Regions from separate parts of the Citrobacter sedlakii genome, predicted to be linked through region 3. Evidence: riboswitches for the same ligand, from Rfam matches in the RefSeq annotation. Region 3 holds a riboswitch; each other region holds the start of a gene.
What was found. A riboswitch is a leader RNA that binds a small molecule or an ion and turns the genes downstream of it on or off. The one in region 3 is predicted to bind thiamine pyrophosphate.
Positions count from the first base shown of each region.

Region 1: another riboswitch for thiamine pyrophosphate. It lies ahead of thiC (phosphomethylpyrimidine synthase ThiC); the one in region 3 lies ahead of thiB (thiamine ABC transporter substrate binding subunit).
Region 2: another riboswitch for thiamine pyrophosphate. It lies ahead of thiM (hydroxyethylthiazole kinase); the one in region 3 lies ahead of thiB (thiamine ABC transporter substrate binding subunit).

Region 1 is NZ_CP071070.1:4,449,792-4,459,697, reverse strand. Features, by position in the region: gene JY391_RS21100 (HesA/MoeB/ThiF family protein) at 1-520, opposite strand, end outside; gene thiE (thiamine phosphate synthase) at 507-1,148, opposite strand; gene thiC (phosphomethylpyrimidine synthase ThiC) at 1,148-3,043, opposite strand; TPP riboswitch at 3,132-3,283, opposite strand; gene JY391_RS21085 (Rsd/AlgQ family anti-sigma factor) at 3,336-3,824, opposite strand; gene nudC (NAD(+) diphosphatase) at 3,920-4,693, shown strand; gene hemE (uroporphyrinogen decarboxylase) at 4,734-5,798, shown strand; gene nfi (deoxyribonuclease V) at 5,808-6,479, shown strand; gene JY391_RS21065 (YjaG family protein) at 6,521-7,111, shown strand; gene hupA (nucleoid-associated protein HU-alpha) at 7,298-7,570, shown strand; gene JY391_RS21055 (DUF1481 domain-containing protein) at 7,583-8,278, shown strand; gene zraP (zinc resistance sensor/chaperone ZraP) at 8,297-8,731, opposite strand; gene zraS (two-component system sensor histidine kinase ZraS) at 8,988-9,906, shown strand, end outside.
Region 2 is NZ_CP071070.1:1,759,383-1,769,288, forward strand. Features, by position in the region: gene JY391_RS08305 (fimbrial biogenesis outer membrane usher protein) at 1-1,903, shown strand, start outside; gene JY391_RS08310 (fimbrial protein) at 1,916-2,884, shown strand; gene rcnB (Ni(II)/Co(II) efflux transporter accessory subunit RcnB) at 2,934-3,266, opposite strand; gene JY391_RS08320 (hypothetical protein) at 3,510-3,905, opposite strand; TPP riboswitch at 4,404-4,500, shown strand; gene thiM (hydroxyethylthiazole kinase) at 4,532-5,320, shown strand; gene thiD (bifunctional hydroxymethylpyrimidine kinase/phosphomethylpyrimidine kinase) at 5,317-6,117, shown strand; gene JY391_RS08335 (GntR family transcriptional regulator) at 6,159-6,905, shown strand; gene JY391_RS08340 (PfkB family carbohydrate kinase) at 6,975-7,937, opposite strand; gene JY391_RS08345 (ADP-ribosylglycohydrolase family protein) at 7,934-8,938, opposite strand; gene JY391_RS08350 (nucleoside permease) at 8,935-9,906, opposite strand, start outside.
Region 3 is NZ_CP071070.1:3,761,072-3,770,977, forward strand. Features, by position in the region: gene leuB (3-isopropylmalate dehydrogenase) at 1-950, shown strand, start outside; gene leuC (3-isopropylmalate dehydratase large subunit) at 953-2,353, shown strand; gene leuD (3-isopropylmalate dehydratase small subunit) at 2,364-2,969, shown strand; gene JY391_RS17975 (sugar efflux transporter) at 3,058-4,236, opposite strand; gene sgrT (glucose uptake inhibitor SgrT) at 4,354-4,467, opposite strand; gene sgrR (HTH-type transcriptional regulator SgrR) at 4,561-6,216, shown strand; TPP riboswitch at 6,250-6,374, shown strand; gene thiB (thiamine ABC transporter substrate binding subunit) at 6,407-7,390, shown strand; gene thiP (thiamine/thiamine pyrophosphate ABC transporter permease ThiP) at 7,366-8,976, shown strand; gene thiQ (thiamine ABC transporter ATP-binding protein ThiQ) at 8,960-9,658, shown strand; gene JY391_RS18005 (DedA family protein) at 9,744-9,906, opposite strand, start outside.

The DNA of each region.
Region 1 (9,906 bases), 690 kb from region 3:
ACAGGCAGCGGTAACAGCCCTGCGTCCAGGGCGGCGTCAGTACCATGAGCTGTCCGCCGAACCCAACGGCGCTGGCGGTAATCAGCGGCGTATCAAGCGCCACGCAGGCAGCGTTAATCGCCTGACGCGTCGCCATATTATCGGTGCAGTCGAGCACCACATCCGCCTGCGCCACCGCCTGCCTGAGGGCGTCACCGGTCAGGCGTTGCGGTAACGCGATCAACTCGATATCCGGATTGAGACGCGCCAGACGCTGCCGCGCGATCTGCGATTTGGGGTGCGCGATATCATCAGCAGTGAACAGTATTTGTCGTTGCAGGTTGCTGATGTGCACCTCGTCGTCGTCGGCCAGCACCAGCGTGCCGATGCCTGCGCCAGCCAGATAAAGCGCGGCAGGCGAACCTAAACCGCCCAGGCCGACAATCAGCACATGGCTGTCGAGTAGCCTTTGCTGCCCTTCTACGGCAATCTCGCCAAGCAGAATTTGACGGCTGTAGCGCATAAAATCACGATCGTTCATCACCCACTCCTGCTAATTCGAGTAACTGCGCGGTAGCGACGCGCCAGTCTTCGGCCTGAGTGATCGCACTGACCACCGCAATGCTACCGACACCGGTTTCCAGCACGGCAGGGGCGCGTTCAAGGCTGATCCCGCCGATGGCGACGGTGGGATAATCGGCAAGGCGCTTAATGTGGGCCGTCAACTGCGTCAACCCCTGCGGCGCCGAAGGCATCTGTTTGGTTTGCGTCGGGAAAACGTGGCCGAGGGCGATATAGGAGGGGCGAGCGGCGAGCGCCACGTCGATCTCCATATCGTCATGAGTGGAAACGCCAAGTCGCAAGCCGGCTTCGCGGATGGCATGCAAATCGGTGGTTTCCAGATCTTCCTGGCCCAGATGTACGCCGTAGGCATTGTGCTTGATCGCCAGCCGCCAGTAGTCGTTGATAAACAGGCGGGCATCGTAGCGACGCCCGAGCGCAATGGCGGCGGCCACGTCAGCTTCTACCTCTTCATCGCGTTTATCCTTGATGCGTAGCTGGAGGGTACGTACGCCCGCCTCCAGCAGGCGTTCGATCCACGCGACGCTGTCGACAACCGGATACAGCCCCAGACGAAAAGGGACGGAAGGAAAATCGGGCTGATACATCACGCTTCCTCCTTACGCAGATAAATTTCGCCGCCCCTGGCGCGGAAATTCTCCGACATATCCGCCATCCCCACTTCAATGGTCTGCGCGGCGGCGTAGTCACGCACTTCCTGGCTGATTTTCATCGAGCAGAATTTGGGCCCGCACATGGAGCAGAAGTGGGCTACTTTGCCTGATTCCTGCGGCAGGGTTTCGTCGTGATAGGCGCGAGCGGTAAACGGGTCCAGCGCCAGGTTGAACTGGTCTTCCCAGCGGAATTCAAAGCGCGCTTTCGACATCGCGTTGTCGCGGATCTGCGCGCCCGGGTGGCCTTTCGCCAGATCCGCGGCGTGGGCGGCAATTTTGTAGGTGATCAGCCCCTGTTTCACGTCCTCTTTGTTTGGCAAACCGAGGTGTTCTTTCGGCGTCACATAGCAGAGCATGGCGCAGCCAAACCAGCCGATCATCGCCGCACCAATGCCGGAGGTGAAGTGGTCATATCCCGGTGCAATATCCGTGGTTAACGGCCCCAGGGTGTAGAACGGCGCTTCGTGGCAGTGTTCCAGCTCCTCGGTCATGTTGCGGCGGATCATCTGCATCGGCACATGTCCAGGCCCCTCGATCATCACCTGTACGTCGTATTCCCAGGCGATTTTTGTCAGCTCGCCCAGGGTATGCAGTTCAGCGAATTGCGCTTCGTCGTTGGCATCCTGAATGGAACCGGGGCGCAGGCCGTCTCCCAGCGAGAGCGAAACGTCGTAAGCGGCGCAGATTTCGCAGATCTCGCGGAAATGCGTATAGAGGAAGTTTTCCTGATGATGGGACAAACACCACTTCGCCATGATCGACCCACCGCGCGAGACGATGCCGGTCAGGCGTTTCGCCGTCATTGGCACGTAACGCAGCAACACGCCGGCGTGAATAGTGAAGTAGTCCACGCCCTGTTCCGCCTGTTCCAGCAATGTGTCGCGAAAGGCTTCCCAGGTGAGATCTTCAGCGATCCCATTAACTTTCTCCAGCGCCTGATAGATCGGGACAGTGCCGATCGGCACCGGGCTGTTACGCAGGATCCACTCGCGGGTTTCGTGAATATAGCGGCCGGTGGAGAGGTCCATGACCGTGTCTGCGCCCCAGCGGGTTGACCATACCAGCTTTTCCACCTCTTCTTCGATGGAGGAAGTGACCGCCGAGTTGCCGATGTTAGCGTTGACCTTCACCAGGAAATTGCGGCCAATGATCATTGGCTCGGATTCCGGGTGATTGATGTTGGCGGGAATAATCGCGCGGCCCGCAGCCACTTCGTCACGCACAAACTCCGGCGTGATGTTCTCCGGCAGGCGTGCGCCAAAGCCCTCGCCCGGATGCTGATGGCGCAGGACTTCGCTGTGGATGCGCTCGCGACCCATGTTTTCACGAATGGCGATAAATTCCATCTCTGGCGTGACGATCCCCTGGCGGGCGTAATGTAGCTGTGTGACACGGCGACCCGCTTTGGCGCGTTTTGGCGTCAGCAGGCCGGTAAAGCGCAGCGCATCCAGACCGTCGTCGGCCAGGCGAGCTTTGGTATAGGCAGAGCTGCGATCGCTGAGCGCTTCACTGTCGTCACGCGCGTCAATCCACGGTTGGCGCAGTTTCGCCAGACCCTGCTGCACGTTGATGGCAATTTCCGGGTCGCCATAGGGGCCGGAGGTATCGTACACCGGTACGGCTTCATTAGCTTCGAACTGAGGAGCCTCTTTGCTGCCGCCGATAAGCGTCGGGCTAAGCTGGATCTCCCGCATCGGGACGCGGATATCCGGCTGTGAACCGGTAATGTAGATCCGCTTCGAATTGGGGAAAGCGGTGCCTTCCAGCGTATCAATAAAATGCTGGGCCTGGGCGCGCTGCTCGCGACGGGTTAACTGAGTGGTAGACATAGCTCATTCCATAAAAAATTAAGGACGTGGCTTGTCAGACGACGGATGGAGTAATGGATGTGCGCCGCCCTTGCGGGCAGGTGCATGATGCAGAATTACTCTTGTTCCCTTCGCAGGTCTTAACCTGATCAGGTTCCGCGGATCCCGAATTAACGGTCTCAGCCTTTTCCACTTCATTCTTTGCGTTACCTTCTGGCATCGCGGATACGTTGTGGAAATCAGGCACTCCGACAAGATGACATCCCCTCCGGAGAGGGGGACGTTTTTAACCTACTCGTTAATTGCGCAGAACTCAAGCAGGTCGTTTAATTCTGGCGTGGTCATGCATGGCGTCAAATACCAGCATAATCAGCTTATCTTCGAGAACAAAGCGTGCTTCCAGCGCTTCGCCGATATCCGACAGCGCCTGTTGAAATTCATAGCAATTGTCATGATCGATGGCGGTCTCGAGAGTGGAATCATAGTAGTTCATGATCTGCTGGGTATTGGCTTCCAGCTGTGGCCAGATTTTGGTCGCGTTTAAAAGCTGACCGTTCCCTTCCAATTTATGCAGAATACGTTCATAAATACTGAAGTGTCCGGCGGAAAGGTAATCGACCAGGCTCTGACAAAAATCATCCAGCGCTTTTTCATTCAACCGCATGTACGATTCTTTGCCAGGCTTAATGCCAACCAGATTGTAGTAAGCCACGAGCAGATGCTTACGTACATGTAGCCAGCGATCAACCAGTTTATTACTTCCACCGACGCGTTCCGTCAGGTTTTCCAGCTGGTTTAACATGATTGACTCCGCAAGTGTAGAGTTAAAACTGCTTACCCAGAAATGTAAAAATAATGTTATCAACATGCCAGTGACGCAAAGGTAGTGCAAGAGCTATGGATCGTATTATTGAAAAATGGGATCACGGCTGGTGGATCGTCAGTCATGAACAAAAATTATGGTTGCCCTATGGGGAATTGCCACACGGCGACGCGGCAAATTTCGATCTTGTGGGACAGCGCGCATTACACATTGGCGAATGGGAAGGTGAGCCTGTCTGGTTGATACAGCAGCAGCGTCGTCACGATATGGGGTCAGTCCGCCAGGTTATCGATCAGGATGTCGGCTTGTTTCAATTGGCGGGGCGGGGCGTGCAGCTGGCGGAGTTCTTCCGCTCGCACAAATTCTGCGGCTACTGCGGTCACCCTATGCACCCGAGTAAAACCGAATGGGCAATGCTGTGTCGCCACTGCCGTGAACGCTACTATCCACAAATCGCCCCCTGTATTATTGTCGCCATTCGTCGTGATGATACCCTTCTGCTCGCCCAACATACCCGCCATCGCAATGGCATTCATACCGTGCTCGCCGGGTTCGTGGAGGTGGGCGAAACGCTGGAACAGGCTGTCGCGCGCGAAGTGATGGAAGAGAGCGGGATTACAGTGAAAAATCTGCGCTACGTGACCTCGCAGCCGTGGCCGTTCCCGATGTCGTTGATGACCGCGTTTATGGCGGAATACGACAGCGGCGAGATTGTCATCGATCCAAAAGAGTTGCTGGAAGCGGACTGGTATCGCTACGACGATTTACCGCTTCTGCCGCCGCCAGGCACCGTCGCGCGGCGTCTGATCGAAGATACGGTGGCAATATGTCGGGCTGAATATGAATGACATGGTAAACTGACGGACTGACGCAATAAGGAACTGCAAAATGACCGAACTGAAAAACGATCGTTATCTGCGTGCGCTGCTGCGCCAGCCCGTTGATGTCACCCCGGTATGGATGATGCGCCAGGCTGGCCGTTATTTACCGGAGTATAAAGCGACCCGCGCCCAGGCAGGCGATTTTATGTCCCTGTGCAAAAACGCCGAGCTGGCCTGCGAAGTCACGCTCCAGCCGCTGCGCCGTTATCCGCTGGATGCGGCGATCCTCTTTTCGGACATTCTGACCATTCCGGATGCGATGGGGCTGGGCCTTTACTTTGAAGCCGGAGAAGGCCCACGTTTTACTTCGCCGGTCGCCTGTAAGGCTGACGTCGACAAACTCCCCATTCCCGATCCGGAAGACGAGCTGGGCTACGTGATGAACGCCGTGCGTACGATTCGCCGTGAACTGAAAGGCGAGGTCCCGCTCATCGGCTTCTCCGGTAGCCCGTGGACGCTGGCGACCTACATGGTGGAAGGCGGCAGCAGCAAGGCTTTCACCGTGATCAAGAAGATGATGTACGCCGACCCGCATACCCTGCACGCGCTGCTCGATAAGCTGGCGAAAAGCGTCACGCTGTATCTCAACGCGCAAATCAAAGCGGGCGCCCAGTCGGTGATGATTTTCGATACCTGGGGCGGCGTGCTGACCGGACGCGACTATCAGCAGTTCTCACTGTACTACATGCACAAAATTGTCGATGGCCTGCTACGCGAAAATGACGGTCGCCGCGTGCCGGTCACACTATTCACCAAAGGCGGCGGACAGTGGCTGGAAGCAATGGCGGAAACCGGCTGTGACGCGCTGGGACTGGACTGGACCACCGATATTGCCGACGCGCGTCGCCGCGTCGGGCATAAGGTCGCCCTGCAAGGCAACATGGACCCGTCGATGCTTTATGCGCCGCCTGCCCGCATCGAAGAGGAAGTGGCGTCTATACTTTCTGGTTTCGGCCAGGGCGAAGGCCACGTCTTTAACCTCGGCCACGGCATCCATCAGGATGTGCCGCCGGAACACGCTGGCGCATTTGTGGAGGCCGTACACCGACTGTCCGCGCAATACCACCGCTAAGGAGAAACCATGGATCTCGCGTCGCTACGCGCTCAACAACTTGACCTTGCTTCATCCGTGATCCGCGAGGATCGGCTCGATAACGATCCGCCGGATCTGATCGCCGGGGCAGACGTCGGGTTTGAGCAGGGGGGAGAGGTGACGCGAGCAGCAATGGTTTTGCTGAAATACCCTTCTCTTGAGCTGGTCGAATACAAGGTGGCGCGTATCGCCACCACCATGCCTTATATCCCCGGCTTCCTCTCGTTTCGTGAATACCCCGCGCTGCTCGCGGCGTGGGAACAACTGTCGCAAAAACCCGACCTGCTGTTTGTCGACGGTCACGGTGTTTCACACCCGCGCCGTCTCGGCGTCGCCAGCCATTTTGGGCTACTGGTGGACGTGCCCACTATTGGCGTGGCGAAAAAACGCCTGTGCGGCAAGTTTGAACCGCTCTCCGCGGAGCCTGGCGCACTGGCGCCGCTGATGGACAAAGGCGAGCAACTGGCCTGGGTGTGGCGCAGCAAGGCGCGGTGTAATCCGCTGTTTATCGCGACAGGGCATCGCGTCGGGCTGGACAGCGCGCTGGCGTGGGTGCAACGCTGCATGAAAGGCTATCGTCTGCCGGAGCCGACTCGCTGGGCGGATGCCGTTGCGTCAGGGCGTCCGGCCTTCACGCGATGGCAGGAAATTCAGCCCTGATTAATGTACACTGCGGCTAATTTCCGTTTCGAGAATTCATCATGTTACAAAACCCGATTCATCTGCGTCTGGAACGCCTGGAAAGCTGGCAGCACGTTACGTTTATGGCCTGCCTGTGCGAGCGCATGTATCCGAACTACGCCATGTTCTGCAAACAGACGGACTTTGGCGACGGTCAGGTGTATCGCCGTATCCTCGACCTCATCTGGGAAACGCTGACGGTGAAAGACGCGAAAGTGAATTTCGACAGCCAACTGGAGAAGTTCGAAGAGGCGATTCCGGTCGCGGACGACTATGACCTGTATGGCGTTTATCCGGCGATAGACGCCTGTGTGGCGTTGAGCGAACTGGTACATTCTCGTTTGAGCGGAGAAACGCTTGAGCATGCCATTGAAGTCAGTAAGACATCCATTACCACGGTAGCGATGCTGGAAATGACTCAGGCGGGTCGCGAAATGACCGATGAGGAGCTGAAAGAGAACCCTGCGGTTGAGCAGGAATGGGATATTCAGTGGGAAATATTCCGACTTTTAGCCGACTGCGAAGAACGCGACATTGAACTGATAAAAGGGCTCAGAGCAGACCTGCGTGAGGCTGGCGAGAGCAATATCGGTATAAATTTTCAGCAATAAGACACGAAAACGTGATTTAACGTCTGAATTGTCGTGCCTGAAGGCTTCCCTTCCGCCCCCCGTCTGGTCTACATTTGGAGGGCGAAAAAAAGTGGCTATCGGTGCGTGTATGCAGGAGAGTGCTTTTCTGGCATTTCCGTCGCACTCGATGCTTAGCAAGCGATAAACACATTGTAAGGATAACTTATGAACAAGACTCAACTGATTGATGTAATTGCAGACAAAGCAGAACTGTCCAAAACCCAGGCTAAAGCTGCTCTGGAATCTACTCTGGCTGCCATTACTGAGTCTCTGAAAGAAGGCGATGCTGTACAACTGGTTGGTTTCGGTACCTTCAAAGTGAACCACCGTGCTGAGCGCACTGGCCGCAACCCGCAGACCGGTAAAGAAATCAAAATCGCCGCTGCTAACGTACCGGCATTTGTTTCTGGTAAGGCACTGAAAGACGCTGTTAAGTAAGACCGCGTGGCTGTGAACAGTTTTAACGAAGGGGCGGTGTCGCCCCTTTTGTCTGTCTGGCGTCGTACGCTGGCGCTGGCGGGCGTGCTGTTGCTGACGGCCTGCAGTCATAACGCTTCTCCACCGCCCTTTACCGCCAGCGGATTCGCTGACGATCAGGGCGCCGTGCGTATCTGGCGTAAAGATGAAGCGGACGGCGTGCATCTGCTTTCGGTGTTTAGCCCGTGGCGTAACGGCAGTACTACCACCAGCGAGTACCGCTGGCAGGGAGAAACCCTCTCTCTGATTGAACTCAATATTTACAGCAAACCGCCGGAGCATATCCGCGTGCGGTTTGACGATCGCGGTGAGCTGAGCTTTATGCAGCGTGAAGTCGACGGACATAAGCAGCAGCTTTCTAACGATCAAATCGCCTTATACCGCTATCGCGCGGGGCAGATTCGCCAGACCAGCGACGCACTGCGCCTGGGGCGCGTGGTGTTGCGACAGGGACGCTGGCATGCCGCTGAGCGTACGGTGACCACCTGTGAAGGTGAAACACTGAAACCCGATCTGGAGCCATGGGCAATGAATCATATCGAGCGCCGCCAGCGCCACTCGTCAATGGACGTAAGCGTGGCGTGGCTGGAAGCGCCCGAAGGGTCACAGCTGTTGCTGGTGGCAAACTCTGACTTCTGTCGCTGGCAGCCGACCGAGAAGACGTTCTGACGCAAGTCGGCGTGCGCTTTACCAGTGCCCCATCCCCATATGACCGCCACGTCCTCCGCAGCCGCCGTAGCCCATACCCGTGCCCTGCGGTACGCCTGCTTCCGCCATCTCCACATCGCGTTTCACCCGCAGATCGTCCAGCGACTGGCGTAACGACGTCATTTCTTTCGCGACGGCGTTGATCTTTGCGCTGTCCGGGGGATTGGTGGAGAGCAGCGCGTTGTACTCATAACGTTTAGACATAAGCTGCTGGCGCAGTGTGTTGGCCTGGTTGTAGTACGTATTATGGATTTTTTGTGCGGCGACTTGCTGTTCCGCAGTGAGCGGAGCGGTGTTTTGCTGCCACATACCGTCGCCATAACCCCAGTGATGCCGTGCCAGCGCCGGGCTGGCGCCCAAAACCATCAGCGAAAGCGCAATCATCGCCAGGCCTGCTTTGTTATTCCGTTTCATCATTTATCCTCCTGTTGGTCATCTCACTCACCGTATTGCATCTTCCGTGCCAGCGGACTCAGCCCCGGAAATGGCGGCCTGAGTCAGCGCGCTCACGAAAAAGCGAGTAAAAATGACCCGCCGGAATAACCCCGCGCGTCATTTTTACTCGTTTCGGGCCGGGGTTGAGTGCCTGAACAGGGATATGCGCGGTAAAAAGTGGCATGATTTCTGCTGAATCGGGAGAGATTAATAACGGGTGAAAGCGAAGGGGATTATGCGACACCACAAGGATACGGTTACGAAATGGCTCAGCGGCATACTGCCCGTCGCCATTCTGATTCTGGTCGGGCTATTCGCCGCCGCGGTGATCCGTGATTATGGCCGGGAAAGTGACTCTGCACGTCAGACGCTACTGGAAAAAGGCGGCGTGCTGATTCGCGCGCTGGAGTCGGGCACGCGCGTCGGGATGGGGATGCGCATGCATCACGCCCAGCAGCAGACCCTGTTGGAAGAGATGGCAGGGCAGCCTGGCGTGCTTTGGTTTGCGGTCACGGACGCGCAGGGAAATATCCTGATGCACAGCGATCCTGCGCGGGTGGGCGGAACCCTTTACGCGGCAGATGAGATACAGCATTTGCATCCCGGTGAGGACGCGCGCTGGCGCTCTGTTGACGCCGTGGATGAACAGGGGAAAACCGTTCCCGCACTGGAGATTTACCGCCAGTTCCAGCCACTACATTCGCCGGGTCGACACGGCATGGGCGCCATGCCGCGTTGCGAGGGGCGCAATGCTGGAATATCTTCCACGCCGCAGACGATTTTCATCGCCTTTGACGCCAGTGAGTTAGCCACCACCCAGGCGCGTGAATGGCGCAATATGCTGATCATGCTTTTCGCCTTAACGACAGTGCTGTTGGCGACGTTGATGGCCTTTTTCTGGTACCGGCGATATCTCCGTTCGCGACAACTGCTTCAGGACGAAATGAACCGGCAGGAAAAACTGCTGGCGCTTGGGCATCTGGCGGCGGGGGTGGCGCATGAAATCCGCAATCCGCTGTCATCCATTAAAGGGCTGGCGCGGTATTTTGCCGAGCGCGCCCCGGCGGGCGGTGAAGCGCACGCGCTGGCGCAGGTGATGGCGAAAGAGGCCGACCGGTTAAACCGGGTCGTCAGCGAGCTACTTGAGCTGGTGA
Region 2 (9,906 bases), 2.0 Mb from region 3:
CGATGCCAGTTACAGCAAATCCGACGACAGCAGAGGGGAATGGAAAAGTAACACTCTCTATCTGGAACGCGGGCTCCCGGCGGTATTAGGTACGTTGCAGGCGGGTGAGATGTACACCTCTTCAGATATTTTTGATGCTGTTCGCTTTCGCGGTATGCGTCTGTATCGCGACATGCAAATGTTGCCGAACTCTAAACAAAATTTTACCCCTGTCGTTCAGGGCATCGCCCAAAGTAACGCGCTGGTTACCGTTGAGCAAAACGGCTTTATTGTGTATGAGAAACAAGTTCCTCCAGGACCTTTTGCGATAGCCGATCTGCAGCTGGCAGGAGGTGGGGCCGATCTTGACGTCAGCGTAAAAGAAGCAGATGGCAGTATCACCACCTATCTTGTGCCTTATTCGTCGGTTCCTAATATGCTTCAGCCTGGCGTATCAAAATACGATTTTGTCGTTGGGCGGAGCGATATCGAGGGTGCCAGTCATCAAAGTGACTTCGTGCAGGCCAGCTATCAGCATGGGGTGAACAACCTGTTAACCCTCTACGGCGGTACGATGCTGGGGGACAATTACTCGGCTTTCACGCTGGGTACCGGCTGGAATACGGCTTTTGGCGCGGTCTCTTTAGACGCCACGCAAGCACACAGTAAACAGGATGATGGCGCTGTTTTCGATGGACAAAGCTACCAGATTGCCTGGAATAAATATTTCTCGCCAACAAAAACACGCTTTGGCCTGGCGGCATATCGCTACTCGTCACGTGATTATCGTACCTTTAACGATCATATATGGGCGAATAATAAAAACAGTTATCACCGCGACGATCACGATGTCTACGATATTGCCGACTACTATCACTATGACTTTGGACGCAAGAACAGTTTTTCAGCCAATATTAGCCAGCCGCTTGCTGAAGGTTGGGGGACGTTGTCGTTAAGCACCCTGTGGCGGGACTATTGGGGTCGAAATGGTAACAGCAAAGATTATCAGCTCAGTTACTCCTCTGGCTGGCGGCGTATCACTTATACGCTTTCTGCCAGCCAGACGTATGATGAATCTCACCAGCAAGATAAACGCTTTAACCTTTTTATATCAATTCCGCTTGAATGGGGTGACGGTATCTCAACACCTAAGCGTCAACTGTATCTTTCGAATTCAACCACGTTGGACGACGATGGCTTTACGTCGAATAACACCAGCCTGACCGGTATCGCAGGTGAGCGCGACCAGTTTTCCTACGGCGTTAACCTGAGCCATCAGCGTCAGGATAGCGAAACCAGCGCCGGGGCTAACCTCACATGGCGCGCGCCGGTTGCGACTCTCAGCAGCAGCTACAGCCAGTCTTCACACTATACACAGAGCGGGGCAAGCCTTTCCGGCGGAATTGTGGCCTGGTCTGGTGGTATTAATCTGGCCTCTCGTCTTTCTGATACGTTTGCGATCATTGAAGCGCCGGAGCTTAAGGGGGCATATATTAACGGTCAGAAATATCGGGTTACCAATAGTAAAGGGACGGTATTGTATGACGGCCTGAGCGCGTACCGGGAAAACAGACTGACGCTGGATATTTCTAACACCGATAGCACCACTGAATTGCAGGGAAACCGGAAAAGCGTAGCGCCTTATCGCGGGGCGGTTGTAAAAGCCCGATTTGACACTGATCCACGTAAGCCCTGGTATTTCCGCGCACTCCGCCCCGATGGCACGCCGCTGACCTTTGGTTATGAGGTAGAAGACCCACAGGGGATAAATATCGGATTGGTGGGGCAAGGCAGTACGTTATTTATTCGTAGTGATGAAGTACCGGCAAAAGTCAACGTCGCCGTGAATAAACAGCAGGGCCGTTACTGCACAATCTCTTTCAATAATGAGATTGATGAAAGTAAAACCTATGTCTGCCAATAAAAGGAAATTACGATGAAATGGATACTCTTCACAATATTATTGCTGTGTTCGTTCTGGGCTCAGGCTTACAAATGTGATTTTATGCCGTCCGAAACAATAAATGGTGAGTACACTTTCACGCCAAATGCCATGTCCGGAACGTTGGAAGGCGGTCTTTTTGCGGCGAGCCAGAACGGAACGATAGTCTTGTTATGCAACTCTACGGTAAACGCATGGCTGGAGGCAGCAATGCTCATTGCGCAAAGCGACAGCTATGCATTTCGGGTTGGCAGCAAATACTACATAATCTCATTTACGGTTGATTATCAGAAGCAGACGCCGGTTGCGGCGAAGTCGCAATATACGTTGGCGGATTTTTTCGCTATGGCGGGACTGGTGCTACATTATTCGATTGTGGAAGCGGATTCGCCGGGGGACGCGACGGTCATTTTGCCTGGGGCGACAATACCGCTGGTGACCACCTTACGGCTGGACTACTGTCAGGGGAATCAGACTAACTGCTCTTCAGACAAAAAGGTAAATTACACTATCAATATATTTCTGGATATCGATATTACGACCTGTGCTTTTGGCCATCAGGAGATCGATTTGGGCACAATAAATATTAACGATCTTAATAAAAAACCGTTCACACTTTATCCCGTCCAGTTTATTTGTCAGGCGAGGGGGGCGGGGAGCCTGAAATTTACCCCGGACAATGTTGTCTTTTATTTTGAACCGATTAGCCCCCTGGCTGAGGATGAGATGACCTTAACCAATGATTTAGCGGCATCCCCTGGCAGCGCAGGGGCGGTAGGGTTTCAGCTCTCGCTGGACGGTACAACCAGCATTCAGTATGGACGCGCATTCCCGTATACCTCGCCAGAGATTATGGGAAGCACAGTGCCCATCAATCTTTATGCGCGAACCAGAACCTATGCAGGTCACGTCGCAGCGGGAGAAACCCTTAGCAGGGTGAAGGTGGTTGTCGATTATCACTAATAACAAAACCTGGCAGGATATTTACGCACCCATGAAAGGGTGCGTTTTTTCACCGATGATAAAAAATTTCGCCGTCGTAGGCTTTGATGATCTTACCGTCAGCGTCGTTGATCAGCACATACGCGCCACCCATGTAGGTCCAGTGGGTTCCGGCATCGGGCGCGGGCAGATTACGTAATTTCCACTGTTTGATGTTGTACTCATCGGTGCGGTACATCTCGGGAACCGTATCGCCGGGTTTAAAATGGGTGAAATCAGCCACGAAGCTGCTGAGCTCATATTGATCAATCCCCTTTGCGGCGACGGTTGTAGCAGGTGCGGCCCAGACCGCGCTGGAAGCGAGCAGCAATGCGCCCAGCAACATAGTATTTTTTATACCCATACACACTCCACTCTTCGGGTTATCCATCAAGGTCGTACATGATTCAACCGCAGAGCCAGGTCAGGCAAGCGCCTTTTTGTGAGATTCCCGGCAATTGAGTAAAAATTGTAACCTTCCTCTCCGGCGTTTCACAAACAGAGATTACTTCCGCCGCATCTCATTGCGACATGAGATATGTCTTATCTGAACAGACTGACTGGAGGAAAGCGTTCGAGGAAAACCCCGCGCCGGGCGGGGGAATGGTTATTTCTGCACCACCTGAAGGATACCGTGTACGCGGCTATGCGCTTTAGTGTAAGAGGCCGTTTCAACCCCTTCATCATTAAGCGAGATGGAGAGGATATATCCGTTACCGCTGACTTCGTAGTAAGCGGCATTGACGCGTTTGACTGTCGCTTTCTTGTGATTAATATGCGCAACGGTAAATCCGTTGTTAATACTGGCGTTAATCCCCGGCCCGCTGAATTCTGCCATTCGCAATGGATCGGCAACATGACTGGCGTTTGCTGCCTGTGCATGTTGCGCTATATCGTTAACATTTTTTTGCCCACCGTATTTTGCCATTCTGTCAGCTGGCGACGCACATGCCGCCAGCGCGACGACAACAGGAATCAGACATAACCTCGTTACGTTTTTCACATCATCACCATTACATTTAACCCCATACACAAAAGCTTAGTCGCTGGGCGTACATCGCCCCGGCGAAAAAGCCACAAAGCAGAAACAGAAAATACATACTGACCTGCAAAATTAAAAATTTTAAGTCTTTCAAGGTAATTAACGTTCACGTTGGCCAGACTGAATTTGGAATCAAGCGCGGAATGAGAGAGACATTGTATTAATGTCAGCAATCGGCCTGTTGAATATAAAGACTATGTTTTAAATAAGCCCGCATGACGTTGATGCAGATCATATGAAATGCCTCCTGGAAAATAAATGCCAAAAAATAAAATGATGACATTACGTTAATGTGGCGATTGCGTAAATAATTAGCGTGGGTTATTTGAGAACAGGAGGCGGCGACGGGAAAATAATCTGATATAAGGTGATGCTTATCCTTCCTGCCTCCAGTTTAAAACCATCTTGCAAAGCGCAGAGGCTTACCTTACCCTTTTAACCTTGCATAACGCATTTATGCACATTGACTCGGGGTGCCCTTCCACGCGAAGGCTGAGAAATACCCGTACCACCTGATCTGGATAATGCCAGCGTAGGGAAGTCAGACACTGCTCGTGTCCCTTCTTCGCGCGGGCAGGAGCGTAACTATGCAGCCTGACCTGCTCAGCCCCGCACTTGCGGTGCATACTCTGCAACATTTTAAACAACACTCTCCGTTAACCCATTGCATGACCAATGATGTGGTTCAGAGCTTTACCGCCAATACGCTGCTGGCGCTCGGCGCTTCCCCCGCGATGGTGATTGAACCTGACGAAGCGTGTCAGTTCGCCGCGATTGCCAGCGCGCTGTTGATCAACGTCGGCACGCTAACCCAGCCGCGCGCAGTAGCGATGCGGGCGGCGGTTGAACGGGCGAACAGCGCGCATACGCCGTGGGCGCTCGACCCCGTCGCGGTGGGAGCGCTCGACTATCGCCGTGAGTTCTGCCTGGACATATTGAACATGAAACCCGCCGCCATTCGCGGCAATGCCTCTGAAATTCTCGCCTTAGCCGGTGAGCGAGCCGGCGGTCGCGGTGTGGATACCACCGACGCTGCCGCCGCTGCGTTGCCCGCGGCGAAGCGGCTGGCCGTACGGGTGGGGGCCGTTGTCGTGGTCACCGGGGAAATAGATTATGTTACCGATGGCGAACGTACCCTGATCGTCGCCGGCGGCGATCCGTTAATGACCCGCGTTGTGGGCACCGGCTGTGCGCTCTCGGCAGCAGTGGCGGCTGTCTGCGCGCTGCCGGGCAGTCGGACAGAAAATGTCGCATCCGCCTGCTGGTGGATGAAACGCGCCGGACAACGTGCCAGCGAAATCTGTCGCGGTCCGGGGAGTTTTATCCCGGCATTCCTCGACGCGCTGTATCAACTCGACCAGGAGGCGCTGGCATGAAACGGATCAACGCATTAACTATCGCCGGAACGGACCCCAGCGGCGGCGCGGGCATTCAGGCCGATCTGAAAACCTTTTCTGCGCTTGGCGCGTATGGCTGCTCGGTCATCACCGCGCTGGTGGCGCAAAACACCCGTGGCGTGCAGTCGGTTTATCGTATTGAGCCTGATTTTGTCGCCGCACAGCTGGACTCGGTGTTCAGCGATGTGCGTATCGATACCACCAAAATCGGTATGCTCGCCGAAACCGATATTGTGGAAGCGGTAGCTGAACGTCTTCGGCGCCATCAGGTGAAAAATGTGGTGCTGGATACGGTTATGCTGGCGAAAAGCGGCGATCCGCTGCTATCGCCTTCGGCTGTCGCCACCCTGCGGACGCGTTTACTGCCGCAAGTTTCGCTGATTACGCCCAATCTGCCCGAGGCCGCGGCGCTTTTGTCATGTCCGCATGCCCGTACGGAAAAAGAGATGCTGGAGCAGGGACGTGCGTTGCTGGCGCTGGGATGTGGCGCGGTGCTGATGAAGGGCGGACATCTGGACGATACGCAAAGCCCGGACTGGCTGTTTACGCCGACGGGCGAGCAGCGTTTTACCGCGCCGCGGGTGATGACCAAAAATACCCACGGTACGGGCTGTACGCTCTCTGCGGCGCTCGCGGCGCTGCGCCCGCGCCATACCGACTGGACCGAAACGGTGCAGGAGGCGAAAAGCTGGCTTTCTGCGGCGCTGGCCCAGGCGGATACGCTGGAGGTTGGGGAGGGGATTGGACCGGTTCATCATTTCCATGCCTGGTGGTAGCGTATATACTGGCAAAAGACTTGCTGTCAGGAAAAACGTCCATGGAACAAGCGCATACCCGGCTTATCGCACAGCTCAACGAACGTATCGCAGCGGTGGACAATACACCGTTGTACATTAAGTTCGCCGAAACGGTAAAAAACGCCGTGCGCAGCGGCGTGCTGGAGCATGGCAATATTCTGCCCGGCGAGCGCGATCTGAGTCAGTTGACCGGCGTTTCGCGCATAACGGTGCGCAAGGCGATGCGGGCGCTTGAGGATGAAGGCGTGGTGACGCGCGCGCGTGGGTACGGTACGCAAATTAACAACATTTTTGAGTACTCCCTGAAAGAGGCGCGCGGTTTCTCTCAGCAGGTGGTCCTGCGCGGGAAAAAACCGGACACCCTGTGGGTCAACAAGCGGGTGGTAAAATGCCCGGATGACGTGGCGCAACAGCTGGCGGTCGAAACCGGAAGCGACGTCTTTTTACTTAAGCGGATCCGCTATGTTGATGAAGAGGCGGTATCCATCGAGGAATCCTGGGTGCCTGCGCATCTTATTCATGATGCGGATGATATCGGCGTATCATTATATGATTATTTCCGTAGTCAGCATATTCATCCGCAGCGAACCCGTTCACGGGTGAGCGCAAAAATGCCGGACGCCGAATTCCAGTCGCATATTCAACTGGATGCTAAAATCCCCGTGCTGGTCATTAAACAGGTCGCGCTCGACCAGCAGCAGCGGCCCATTGAGTACAGTATTAGCTATTGCCGTAGCGATTTATATGTCTTTGTTTGCGAGGAGTAGCGCTTTTGCAGACCGGTCGTCTGCATGAGGCAAAAGCCGCACTGATTTGCGCCGATGCGGCTTTATGATTTATCTCTTGAGCGAAACCAGCAGCTGTTCACGGAACGGCGCACAGTCGCCGCCCCGGTGTCCCACGACCCACGACGCGACGGCGTTACCAAGCAGCACCGCGTCCGCAACTGACCAGCCAGAGGCCAGACCGGCCAGCAATCCCCCGGCATGACTGTCGCCCGCGCCAATGGTATCAACCACCGTTGTCGGGAAGGCGGGGACGCAGCCAGCGGCATCGTCAGTGAAATACCATGCTCCGTCTTTGTCATGACGCACTATCAGTGGCGCAGCGAAACGCCTGACCCATTCTGCGCCAAATGTCCGGATTTCCTTGCTTAGCGTAAAGCGATCGCTGACGATGTCCGCCTCCTGGCGATTAAGCGACACCAGCGGACGACAGGCCAGAATACGGGCCATCAGCGCATCGGGGATATCGCCAATCCGCGGACCAAAATCAATAACGGGCGTCACGTCCGTGAGGTTTTCAAGCCAGTGCGCCAGCAATTCGCCGCACGGCGACGCAAGTTGATAGCCTGACAGATAAATCAGGCTACCTCGCGGCACCGAGAGCTGAGCCAGCCAGTCGGCGTTCCAGGCATTTTCCACGCCGCTAAAAGACATAAAGGTGCGTTCACCGTCCGGCTCAACCAGGGCAAGACACCAGCCGTTATCACCCTGAGCATGATCAATCGGGCTATATAAGCCCTCTTTCGCCATCCGGTTGCGGATAATCTCCGCCCATACGCCCTGGCCGAGCGGCAGGGCATTGGTCGCCGTAATCCCAAGGCGCTTTAGCGCGACGGCGATGTTTAGCGCGCAGCCGCCGACGTTAACGCTTTGCTGCTTAAGCTCGATGTCGCAGCCGCGCCAGGGCAGAGCGTAAGCGTCGGCGATAACATCGATGACCGCCGCGCCGACTACCGTGACCGGCTGGCGGGAGTCGAGATCCGCAAGCATCCCGTACAGGCGTGAAGCGTTCATATTCCCTCCCGTCGCTGACGCAGACGCGCCAGCTCCGTAGCATAGCGGGTGAAATCGAGGCGGTTCACCGTATCCAGCTCTCGTTTCAGTGTGGAATCGATGGCATCAATGCCGTGCAGCGCGCCGCAAATGGCGGTCGCCATCGCGCCGATGGTATCGGTATCGCCGCCCAGGTTAGCGCAAAGTATCGCGCAGCGGTTCGGATCGGTCTGCGCCAGCTCGACCATAGCGATGGCGCAGGCGACCGACTCCAGCGTGCTGGTGCCCGCGCCCACGATCTGATACAGCTGTTCACTGGCGGCTTCAGGGCCATCGGCCTGGCGAACGATTTTTAACGCCAATTCCAGCCGTGCAGCCAGCGAGGCGCTGAAAGTGGTGATGCGTTTTTCCTGAGCGTGTCGGGCAATGGCGGGCAGTGATGCCACGATGTCGGACCATGCGTCGCCGTCTACCGCCCGGGAAATGGCCCATGCCACCACTACCGCGCCGGCAATGGCCAGATCCGACTTGTGGGTGGGGCTGGACGCCAGCGCCACGTCATCAATAAAGGCGTCGAGATCGCGCGGCGGCAACAGGCATCCCAACGGCGACACGCGCATCGCCGCGCCGTTAGTGACGCCGTTGTTATCCAGTTCCGCTACCGGTTTACCGTCGCGTATGGCGTTGAGTGCAATCTTCGACGTCGGCCCGAGAACATTTTTATTGAAAGCGTCAAAGCCCTGCGCCCAGTCGAGAATCGTGTGGCCAATCAGGTCGGGATCAATGTCGCCGTCGCGCGCCAGGAGCGCATCTGCCAGACAGAGCGCCATCGAAGTATCATCGGTAAACTCCGCACGATTGAAATAACAGGCCGCGCTGTTCTCCTGCGGACCTGGCAGAAAGCGGTCGATCCAACCGAAGTGCGCTTTCACGCGGCTTCTCGGCCACAGCTCAGAGGGCATCCCCATCGCATCCCCTAACGCCTGCCCGTAAAGAGCACCGAGAATACGCTCTGCTTTCATTTTACTTCTCCTTGTGTCAACGCAGAATCGCGAACCTCAATAGCGGTGATCTCTTTGTCTGATTCGCGAAAGAAAATCATAAACAGTACGGCAATGACAGCGATCATCACCGCGCCGAACGTCCACATTCCCGCCCAGTTGAAGGTGAGACCGTTAACCGGTTCCTGATAAGCAAACATTTTTTCCATCATCACGCCGCCAAGACGATAGCCCAGCAGGCTGCCGAAGCCCTGACAGCACAAGGTGATCAGCCCCTGGGCCGCGGTGCGCATATGCACTGGCGCTTTTTTATCCACGTAGATATAGGCGGTCACGTAGTAGAAGTCGTAACTGACGCCGTGCAGCAAAATGCCAAGAAACAGCAACGCATAGGTGAAGTATTCTTCTGCGCCGCCGTAGATAAAGAACGCGTACCGGATCGCCGCGGTGATAAGACCAAGTAATAATACCTTCTTAATACCAAAGCGTTTAGTGAAAAACGGCAGCGCCAGCATAAAGAAGATTTCGGAGAACTGACCGAGCGTCATCCAGCCGGTGGCGTTTTTCATGCCGACTTCCGTCAGATACCCGTTGGCGAAGATGTAATAAAACGCCAGCGGCATCGCGAACAAAAACGAACAGAAGAAAAAAACGAGGAAGTTGCGGTCGCGCAGCAGGATCAGCGCGTCCAGCCCGAGCATGACCCGGAAGTCCATTTTCCCCGTGCTTTTTGGCGGGGTGTCCGGCAAAAAGAAAGCGAACACGCCCAGCAGCGCGGAACTGGCGGCGGTAATCAGCAACGGAATATTGGTCGGCGAGATATCGTTATAACCCAGCATCTGCGGCAGAAACCCGCAGGCAAGACCCGACGCAATCCAGCCAATCGTCCCCATTACGCGGATGCGCGGAAAATCACGTTCCACGTCCGGCACGTTGGCGAAAGCGATACTGTTGGTCAGGGCGATAGTGGGCATATAGGTCAGCGAATA
Region 3 (9,906 bases):
CCGCCATCGATAATCACGGTCAACCGCTGCCGAAAGCGACCGTAGAAGGCTGCGAGCAGGCCGACGCCGTGTTGTTCGGCTCCGTGGGTGGCCCAAAATGGGAACATTTGCCGCCAGATCAACAGCCGGAGCGCGGCGCCCTGCTGCCGTTGCGTAAACACTTCAAATTATTCAGCAATCTGCGTCCGGCGAAACTGTATCAGGGGCTGGAAGCGTTCTGCCCTCTGCGCGCCGACATCGCGGCAAATGGCTTTGACATCCTGTGCGTACGTGAACTGACTGGCGGCATTTACTTCGGCCAGCCGAAAGGCCGCGAAGGTAGCGGTCAGCATGAAAAAGCGTTCGATACCGAGGTGTATCACCGTTTTGAAATTGAGCGTATTGCGCGCATCGCCTTTGAATCCGCCCGCAAGCGCCGCCGTAAGGTAACGTCTGTTGACAAAGCCAACGTCCTGCAAACGTCTATTTTGTGGCGCGAAATCGTCAACGACGTCGCTAAAGCGTATCCGGACGTTGAGTTGGCGCACATGTATATTGATAACGCCACCATGCAGTTGATTAAAGACCCGTCTCAGTTCGACGTATTGCTGTGTTCCAACCTGTTTGGCGACATCCTGTCTGACGAGTGCGCAATGATCACCGGCTCCATGGGGATGTTGCCGTCCGCCAGCCTGAACGAGCAGGGCTTTGGTCTGTATGAGCCAGCAGGCGGCTCCGCGCCGGATATCGCCGGGAAAAATATCGCGAACCCTATCGCGCAGATTTTGTCGCTGGCGCTGCTGCTGCGCTACAGCCTGGATGCGGATGAGGCGGCAACCGCCATTGAACGCGCTATCAACCGCGCATTAGAAGAAGGCATCCGCACCGGCGATTTAGCCCGTGGCGCCGCTGCCGTTGGTACCGATGAGATGGGCGACATTATTGCACGCTACGTCGCGGAAGGGGTGTAATCATGGCTAAAACGTTATACGAAAAATTATTTGATGCGCACGTGGTGTACGAGGCGCAAAACGAAACCCCGCTGTTATACATCGACCGCCATCTGGTGCATGAAGTAACCTCCCCGCAGGCGTTCGATGGCCTGCGCGCGCATGGTCGTCCGGTTCGTCAACCGGGAAAAACCTTCGCGACGATGGACCATAACGTCTCGACGCAGACGAAAGACATCAACGCCTCCGGTGAAATGGCCCGTATCCAGATGCAGGAGCTGATCAAAAACTGCAACGAATTCGGCGTTGAGCTGTACGATCTGAATCACCCGTATCAGGGCATCGTTCATGTGATGGGGCCGGAACAGGGCGTTACCTTACCGGGCATGACCATCGTCTGCGGCGACTCCCATACCGCCACACACGGCGCGTTTGGCGCGCTGGCGTTCGGCATCGGCACCTCGGAAGTTGAACACGTACTGGCGACGCAGACCCTGAAGCAGGGTCGCGCGAAAACCATGAAGATTGAGGTCAAGGGCCGCGCGGCGCCGGGTATCACGGCGAAAGACATCGTGCTGGCGATTATCGGTAAAACTGGCAGCGCAGGCGGCACCGGCCACGTCGTGGAGTTCTGCGGCGACGCGATCCGCGCCCTGAGCATGGAAGGCCGTATGACCTTGTGCAACATGGCGATTGAGATGGGCGCGAAAGCGGGTTTGGTCGCCCCGGATGAAACCACCTTCAACTATGTGAAAGGCCGTTTGCACGCCCCGAAAGGCAAGGATTTTGATGATGCGGTTGCGTACTGGAAAACGCTGCAAACCGATCCGGACGCCCGCTTCGATACAGTTATCACCTTACAGGCTGAAGAGATTGCGCCACAGGTCACCTGGGGAACCAATCCGGGCCAGGTAATTTCGGTAACCGACATGATCCCCGATCCGGCTTCTTTCGCCGATCCGGTTGAGCGGGCAAGCGCAGAAAAGGCGTTGGCCTATATGGGGCTGAAGCCTGGCGTGCCGTTAACGGAAGTGGCGATCGATAAAGTATTTATCGGCTCCTGTACCAATTCACGTATTGAAGATTTACGCGCCGCCGCAGAAGTGGCGAAAGGACGGAAAGTGGCGCCAGGCGTTCAGGCGCTGGTGGTGCCAGGGTCCGGTCCGGTAAAAGCGCAGGCGGAAGCGGAAGGTCTGGATAAGATCTTCATTGAAGCGGGCTTTGAGTGGCGTTTACCGGGCTGCTCAATGTGTCTGGCGATGAACAATGACCGTCTGAATCCGGGCGAGCGCTGCGCCTCAACCAGCAACCGTAACTTTGAAGGCCGTCAGGGCCGCGGCGGACGTACCCATCTGGTCAGCCCGGCAATGGCCGCCGCTGCCGCCGTCACCGGCCATTTCGCCGACATTCGCAGCATTAAATAAGGAGACCACCATGGCAGAGAAATTTACCCAACATACCGGCCTGGTTGTCCCGCTGGATGCCGCCAACGTTGATACCGACGCCATCATTCCTAAACAGTTCTTACAGAAGGTTACCCGCACCGGTTTTGGCGCGCACCTGTTTAACGACTGGCGTTTTCTGGATGACAAAGGCGAGCAGCCGAATCCGGCGTTTGTGCTCAACTTCCCGGAATATCAGGGCGCGTCTATTCTGCTGGCGCGGGAAAACTTCGGCTGCGGTTCATCCCGTGAACACGCCCCCTGGGCGCTGACCGACTATGGCTTCAAAGTGGTGATCGCACCGAGCTTCGCCGATATCTTTTACGGCAACAGCTTTAACAACCAGCTGCTGCCGGTGAAGCTGAGCGATGAAGAGGTCGATGAGCTGTTCACACTGGTGCAGGCGAATCCGGGGATTTATTTTGAGGTGGATCTGGAAGCGCAGGTCGTTAAGGCGGGCGAAAAGCGCTACAGCTTTACTCTTGATGCCTTCCGCCGTCACTGCATGCTGAACGGTCTGGACAGCATCGGTCTGACGTTACAGCACGAGACGGCTATCGCCGCTTACGAAGACAAGCAGCCCGCGTTTATGCGCTGATTGTCCTCCTGCGATGCGCTTTTAATTCACAGCGGCTTCGCGCTATCCGGCCCACAAACGCCCTTCCTGTGGGCCGGATACTCTCTCCTCAGACATCCTTCACCTGGCTGGTCATATACAGCGTTACCACAGAGATCGCCGCAATCACCCAGTAAACGGCATAATGCCCGACGCTCTGCGCCACCGCCCCCTGAATCACTCCCGCGAGGATCACGCCGGTTGAGATGCTGTTGGTGAAGAGCGTCGTCGCCGACCCCGCCCTGCCCGGCATCAGATCCTGAAACCAGAGCATCCCAATTCCGGCGACGATCCCGATGAACACCGCGTTGAACACCTGGAGAATCAATAGCGCCGCGTGGCTGTGAAAAACAATCAGACCGAGATAAAACAGCACGCCCGCCGCTACTGCAGTCACCATCATCCGGCGCTTGCCGAAGCGTTTGACATAAAAACCAGCGAGGATCATCGCCGGAATTTCCAGCCCTGCCGCGGTCCCCATCAGGATCCCGGCAAGCTTATCCGGCAACCCCAGCTCAGCGCTGATCCATAGCGGCATATCAATGATGTACATGGTGTTGCAGGTCCACATTAGCGTGGAGGCGATAAACAGCATGCGAACGTTGTTGTCCTGCCAGCCGCTAACCCGGGTGACAGGTACATCGGCCGGTTGTTCAACCCGCGCCACCGATGGCAGCATAAAGGCGATCAGGACAAAGCTCAGCGCAAAAATTCCGGCAGCAATAGAAAACATCACCGTAAAGCCGTAGTTAAGCGCCAGCATAAACGCCAGCGGCGGGCCGATCACCCAGGCCAGGGAAAGCTGCGCACGCATCACCGAACTGAACATCACCACTTCCCGCGCCGAGCTGTCAGCGTATTCCCGCGCCAACGCAAACAGCTGCGGCATCGCGGTATTCGCCAGCGACGCCAACAATACGCCGCAGGTGATCAGCGTCAGGTAATGACGGTTAAAAGCAAACAACAGGGCGTTGCCAATGGCCATCAGGCAACAAAACAGAATCAGTCTGCGCCGGTCGCCCTGGCTGTCGGAGCGCTTTGCCAGCGCGAGACTGACGCCAATCCCGGCGATGGCGTTGACGGTGTAAAACAGCCCCACCCAGAACGGCTGCGCCCCCACTTCACGGCTCAGGAAAAGGCTCAACGTCGGCGCCTGTAGCGCGCCCGCGATGCCCATCATAAAGGCGACCAGCATAAATGCCGCATAAACACCGTTGAGACGTCGTCCCATCGTCATGATCCAGAGCATAAACCTTTCCTTAGCGCGCAGCGGAAACGAAAAAAGCCAGCAGATAATACCTGCTGGCGGGGTGAATAACACCAATACTCAGTCACACATGATGTCTGCCAATCCGGGGTCGCGATGTCACTCCCACTGCATCAGTTCTTCCAGCATCTTTAAGCGCTGCGGTGCGCTCAGGCAAGCCAACCAGGACAACTTTTCTGTCGCGGAAAAATACTTCAGATAGAACTGGCGCATTGTTGACCCCTTCATCGTGCTTCATCGGGAATCATTATTGGCCTAATATAGGGATAATAAAATTGCTGAGTTTTTCGCTGGAGTTCCCCTTTTATGTCTTCTGGTCGTCTGCAACAACAATTTATCCGTTTGTGGCAATGCTGCGACGGCAAAACCCAGGACACCACGCTCAACGAGCTGGCGGAACTGCTGAACTGCTCGCGTCGCCATATGCGCACTCTGCTGAACACGATGCAGGCGCGCGGCTGGCTGACGTGGGAAGCGGAAGTGGGCCGTGGCAAACGCTCTCGTCTGACGTTCCTCTACACCGGACTTGCCCTCCAGCAGCAGCGCGCGGAAGATCTGCTGGAGCAGGATCGGATCGATCAACTGGTGCAACTGGTGGGCGACAAAACCGCCGTTCGCCAGATGCTGGTGTCACATCTTGGACGCAGCTTCCGCCAGGGGCGTCACATCCTGCGCGTCCTGTATTATCGTCCTTTGCAAAACCTGCTGCCGGGTACGGCGCTGCGGCGCTCAGAAACGCATATCGCCCGTCAAATCTTTAGCGCCTTAACCCGGGTAAATGAGGAAAATGGGGAACTGGAAGCCGATATTGCGCATCACTGGCAGCAAATTTCCCCGTTACACTGGCGTTTTTTTCTGCGTCCGGGCATTCATTTTCACCACGGTCGCGAACTGGAAATGGACGACGTGATCGCTTCGCTCACACGAATTAACACCTTGCCACTGTACTCGCACATTTCCCGCATCAATTCGCCAACGCCATGGACGCTGGATATTCACCTGTCGCAGCCTGACCGCTGGCTTCCCTTACTGCTGGCGCAGGTGCCCGCGATGATCCTGCCGCGCGAATGGGAAACGCTGAACCATTTCGCCAGTCATCCTATTGGCACCGGCCCCTATGCGGTAATGCGCAACACGCGTAATCAGTTAAAAATTCACGCTTTTGATGATTTCTTTGGCTATCGGGCGCTAATCGATGAAGTTAACGTCTGGGTGCTGCCGGATATCGGCGATGAACCGACCGGCGCGCTGACGCTGGAAGGCCCCACTAACGATGAAAAGGCCATTGAAAGCCGGCTGGAAGAAGGCTGCTATTACCTGCTGTTTGACGCCCGCACCCACCGTGGCGCAAATCAGGAGGTCCGGGAGTGGGTCAGTCGCGTCCTGTCGCCGAGTAATCTGCTCTACTATGCCGACGAGCACTATCAGCGCCACTGGTTTCCCGCTTATGGCCTGCTACCTCGCTGGCATCATGCCCGTCCGGGCCACGGCGAAAAACCTGCCGGGCTGGAGTCCCTCACCCTGACCTATTACCACGATCATATCGAACACCGGGTCATTGCGCAGATCATGAGCCAACTGCTGGCGGAACATCAGGTAAAGCTGAATATACAGGAGATCGACTACGATCAGTGGCACGCCGGAGACATTGAAAGCGATATCTGGCTAAACAGCGCCAACTTCACCCTTCCACTCGACTTTTCGCTGTTCGCGTATCTCTGTGAAGTTCCGCTGTTGCAGCACTGCATTCCGCTGGACTGGGAGGCGGACGCCGCCCGTTGGCGCACCGGTGAGATGAACCTGGCGGCCTGGTGTCAGCAACTGTTAGCCAGTAAAGCGATCGTCCCGTTGATTCACCACTGGCTGATCATCCAGGGACAGCGCAGTATGCGCGGTTTACGTATGAACACGCTTGGCTGGTTCGACTTTAAATCGGCATGGTTTGCGCCACCAGACCCGTGATTGCTGCATAGCAACAAAATCATTACACTAACGGCGTTCTCAACGGGGTGCTGATAAACATACACAACGTCATTCAGGATGAGGTGTACAGGCTGAGAAAATACCCGTCGAACCTGATCCGGATAACGCCGGCGAAGGGATTTGAGGCTACCGCTCAAAATCCTTTGCCACCCATCTATTGAGGTGCAAAGTGCTTAAAAAATGTCTTCCCCTGCTGCTCCTGTGCGCAGCGCCCGTGTTCGCCAAACCTGTGCTTACCGTTTATACCTATGATTCGTTTGCCGCCGACTGGGGTCCCGGCCCGGCGGTCAAAAAAGCGTTCGAGGCTCACTGTGATTGCGAACTGAAATACGTGGCGCTGGAAGATGGCGTATCGCTGCTCAATCGCCTGCGTATGGAAGGGAAAAACAGCAAAGCCGACGTGGTGTTGGGGCTGGACAACAACCTGCTGGAAGCCGCCACGCAGACCGGGCTGTTCGCTAAAACACCGATCCATACCGATGCCGTAAACGTCCCTTTCACCTGGAATAACGACACGTTTATTCCTTACGATTACGGTTGGTTTGCCTTTGTCTATAACAAGACAACGCTAAAAAATCCGCCAAAAAGTTTGAAAGAGTTGGTAGAAAGTCCGGAAAAATGGCGTGTGATCTATGAAGATCCCCGCACCAGTACGCCGGGTCTTGGCCTGCTGCTGTGGATGCAGAAAGTGTATGGCGATAAAGCGCCGGAAGCCTGGCAAAAGCTGGCGGCGAAAACGGTCACCGTCACCAAAGGCTGGAGCGAAGCGTACGGTCTGTTCCTGAAGGGAGAAAGCGATTTGGTGCTGAGCTATACCACCTCTCCCGCGTATCACCTCATCGAAGAGAAAAAGGATAACTACGCGGCGGCAAATTTCAGCGAAGGGCATTACGTGCAGGTGGAAGTGGCGGCGCGCACCGTCGCCAGCAAGCAGCCTGAGCTGGCGACGACGTTCCTGCGCTTCATTCTCACGCCCGCCTTCCAGAGCGCCATCCCGACCGGCAACTGGATGTATCCGGTTACCACCACCCCACTGCCCGCCGGGTTTGAGACGTTAACCAAACCAACCACCACGCTGGAATTCACGCCAGCTGAAGTGGCAAACCACCGTCAGGCCTGGATTAGCGAATGGCAACGCGCCGTCAGCCGCTAATTCCCGGCTGGCTGCTGCCCGGTTTTAGCGCCGCCACGCTGATGCTGGCGGTCGCGCTGGCCGCATTTCTGGCGCTGTGGCTTAACGCGCCGCAGGGGGAATGGTCCTCGCTCTGGCAGGACAGTTATCTGTGGCACGTGGTGCGCTTTTCCTTCTGGCAGGCGTTTTTGTCAGCTGTGCTGTCGGTCTTCCCGGCGATATGGCTTGCCCGCGCGCTCTACCGGCGTCGTTTTCCCGGCCGTTTGGCGCTGCTGCGCCTGTGCGCGATGACCCTGATCCTCCCGGTGCTGGTGGCGGTATTTGGTATCCTTAGCGTCTATGGACGACAGGGTTGGCTGGCTTCGCTCTGGCAGACGTTCGGGCTGGAATGGACCTTCTCTCCTTACGGTTTGCAAGGTATCCTGCTGGCCCACGTTTTTTTCAATATGCCTATGGCAAGCCGACTTCTGCTGCAGTCGCTGGAAAATATTCCCGGCGAACAGCGTCAGCTCGCCGCCCAACTTGGTCTTCGCGGCTGGCATTTTTTTCGTTTCGTCGAGTGGCCGTGGTTGCGCCGTCAAATCCCGCCCGTCGCCGCCCTTATCTTTATGCTCTGTTTCGCCAGCTTTGCCACCGTGCTATCGCTCGGCGGCGGGCCACAGGCGACCACTATCGAGCTGGCGATTTATCAGGCGCTGAGCTATGACTACGATCCGGCGCGTGCGGCGATGCTAGCGTTGATCCAGATGGTCTGCTGCCTGGCGTTGGTGCTACTGAGCCAGCGCTTAAGTAAAGCCATCGTTCCCGGAACCACGCTGGTGCAGGGGTGGCGCGATCCGGACGACCGCCTGCACAGTCGGATTAGCGATACGCTGCTTATTCTCCTCGCGTTACTGTTATTACTGCCGCCGCTGCTGGCGGTGATTGTTGATGGCCTCAACCGCCATCTGTGGGACGTACTGGCGCAACCGATCCTGTGGCAGGCAATGTGGACCTCGCTGCGCATCGCCCTGGCGGCAGGCCTGCTGTGCGTGATCCTCACCATGATGCTCCTGTGGAGTAGCCGCGAACTGCGGGCCCGTCAGCATGTGCTGGCAGGGCAAACGCTGGAACTGAGCGGAATGCTGATCCTCGCCATGCCCGGCATTGTGCTGGCGACCGGTTTCTTTTTGCTGCTCAATAACAGCATTGGTCTGCCGGCGTCGGCGGACGGCATCGTGATCTTCACCAATGCGCTGATGGCGATCCCTTATGCGTTAAAGGTGCTGGAAAATCCCATGCGTGACGCCGCCTCCCGCTACTCAATGCTGTGCCAGTCGCTGGGGATTGAAGGCTGGCGGCGGCTCAAGGTTGTGGAGTTACGCGCTCTGAAACGCCCGCTTGCGCAGGCGCTGGCTTTCGCCTGTGTGCTTTCCATCGGTGATTTTGGCGTGGTGGCGCTGTTCGGTAATGACGATTTTCGGACGCTGCCGTTTTATCTGTACCAACAAATCGGCTCGTACCGCAGTCAGGACGGCGCCGTGACCGCACTGTTACTGCTGTTGCTGTGCTTTATGCTTTTTACCGCTATCGAGAAATTACCAGGACGACATGCTAAAACTGACTGATATAACCTGGCTTTATCATCATCTGCCAATGCGCTTTACGCTTTCCGTGGCCCGGGGCGAGCAGGTAGCCGTTCTGGGGCCTAGCGGGGCGGGGAAAAGTACGCTGCTGAACCTGATCGCCGGTTTTCTTACTCCTGCCAGCGGCACGTTGATGATTGAGGGCGACGATCATACCGCTACTCCCCCTTCTCGTCGTCCGGTGTCGATGCTATTTCAGGAAAATAACCTGTTCAGCCATTTGAACGTGCAGCAAAACATTGGGCTGGGGCTGGATCCGGGGTTGAAGCTCAGCGCCCTACAGCGCGAGAAACTGATGCATATCGCGCGGCAAATGGGCATCGACAACCTGATGCGCCGCCTGCCCGGCGAACTGTCCGGCGGTCAACGTCAGCGCGTTGCGCTGGCGCGCTGTCTGGTACGCGATCAGCCCGTGCTGCTCCTTGATGAGCCGTTTTCCGCTCTCGACCCCGCCCTGCGTCAGGAGATGCTGGCGTTAGTCAGCGATGTCTGTCACAACCGACAGTTAACGCTGCTGATGGTTTCACACAGTGTGGAGGACGCCGCCCGCATCGCCCCCCGCTCCGTTGTCGTGGCCGATGGGCGAATCGCCTGGCAAGGCAAAACCGATGAACTGGTCAGTGGGAAAGCCAGCGCCTCGGCATTGCTGGGAATTAAAGGGTGATGGTTGTCATGGACGCTTCGCTTTCCCGGCCTACAGTGAAACACATTTGTAGGCCAGATAACGCGCAGCCATCCTTCAGCCAGAATCAGACGCCGACCACCTTCAGCAGGATATCCACGTAGACTGGCATTAGCGGATGACGAATCAGCATCACCAGCGCAACAATCCCCAGCGCCAGCACGCCAGGCGCGAGCCACAGCAAACGCGCTTTCGGGAGAAATACAGTTAACCGGTCGGTTGCCGCCTTT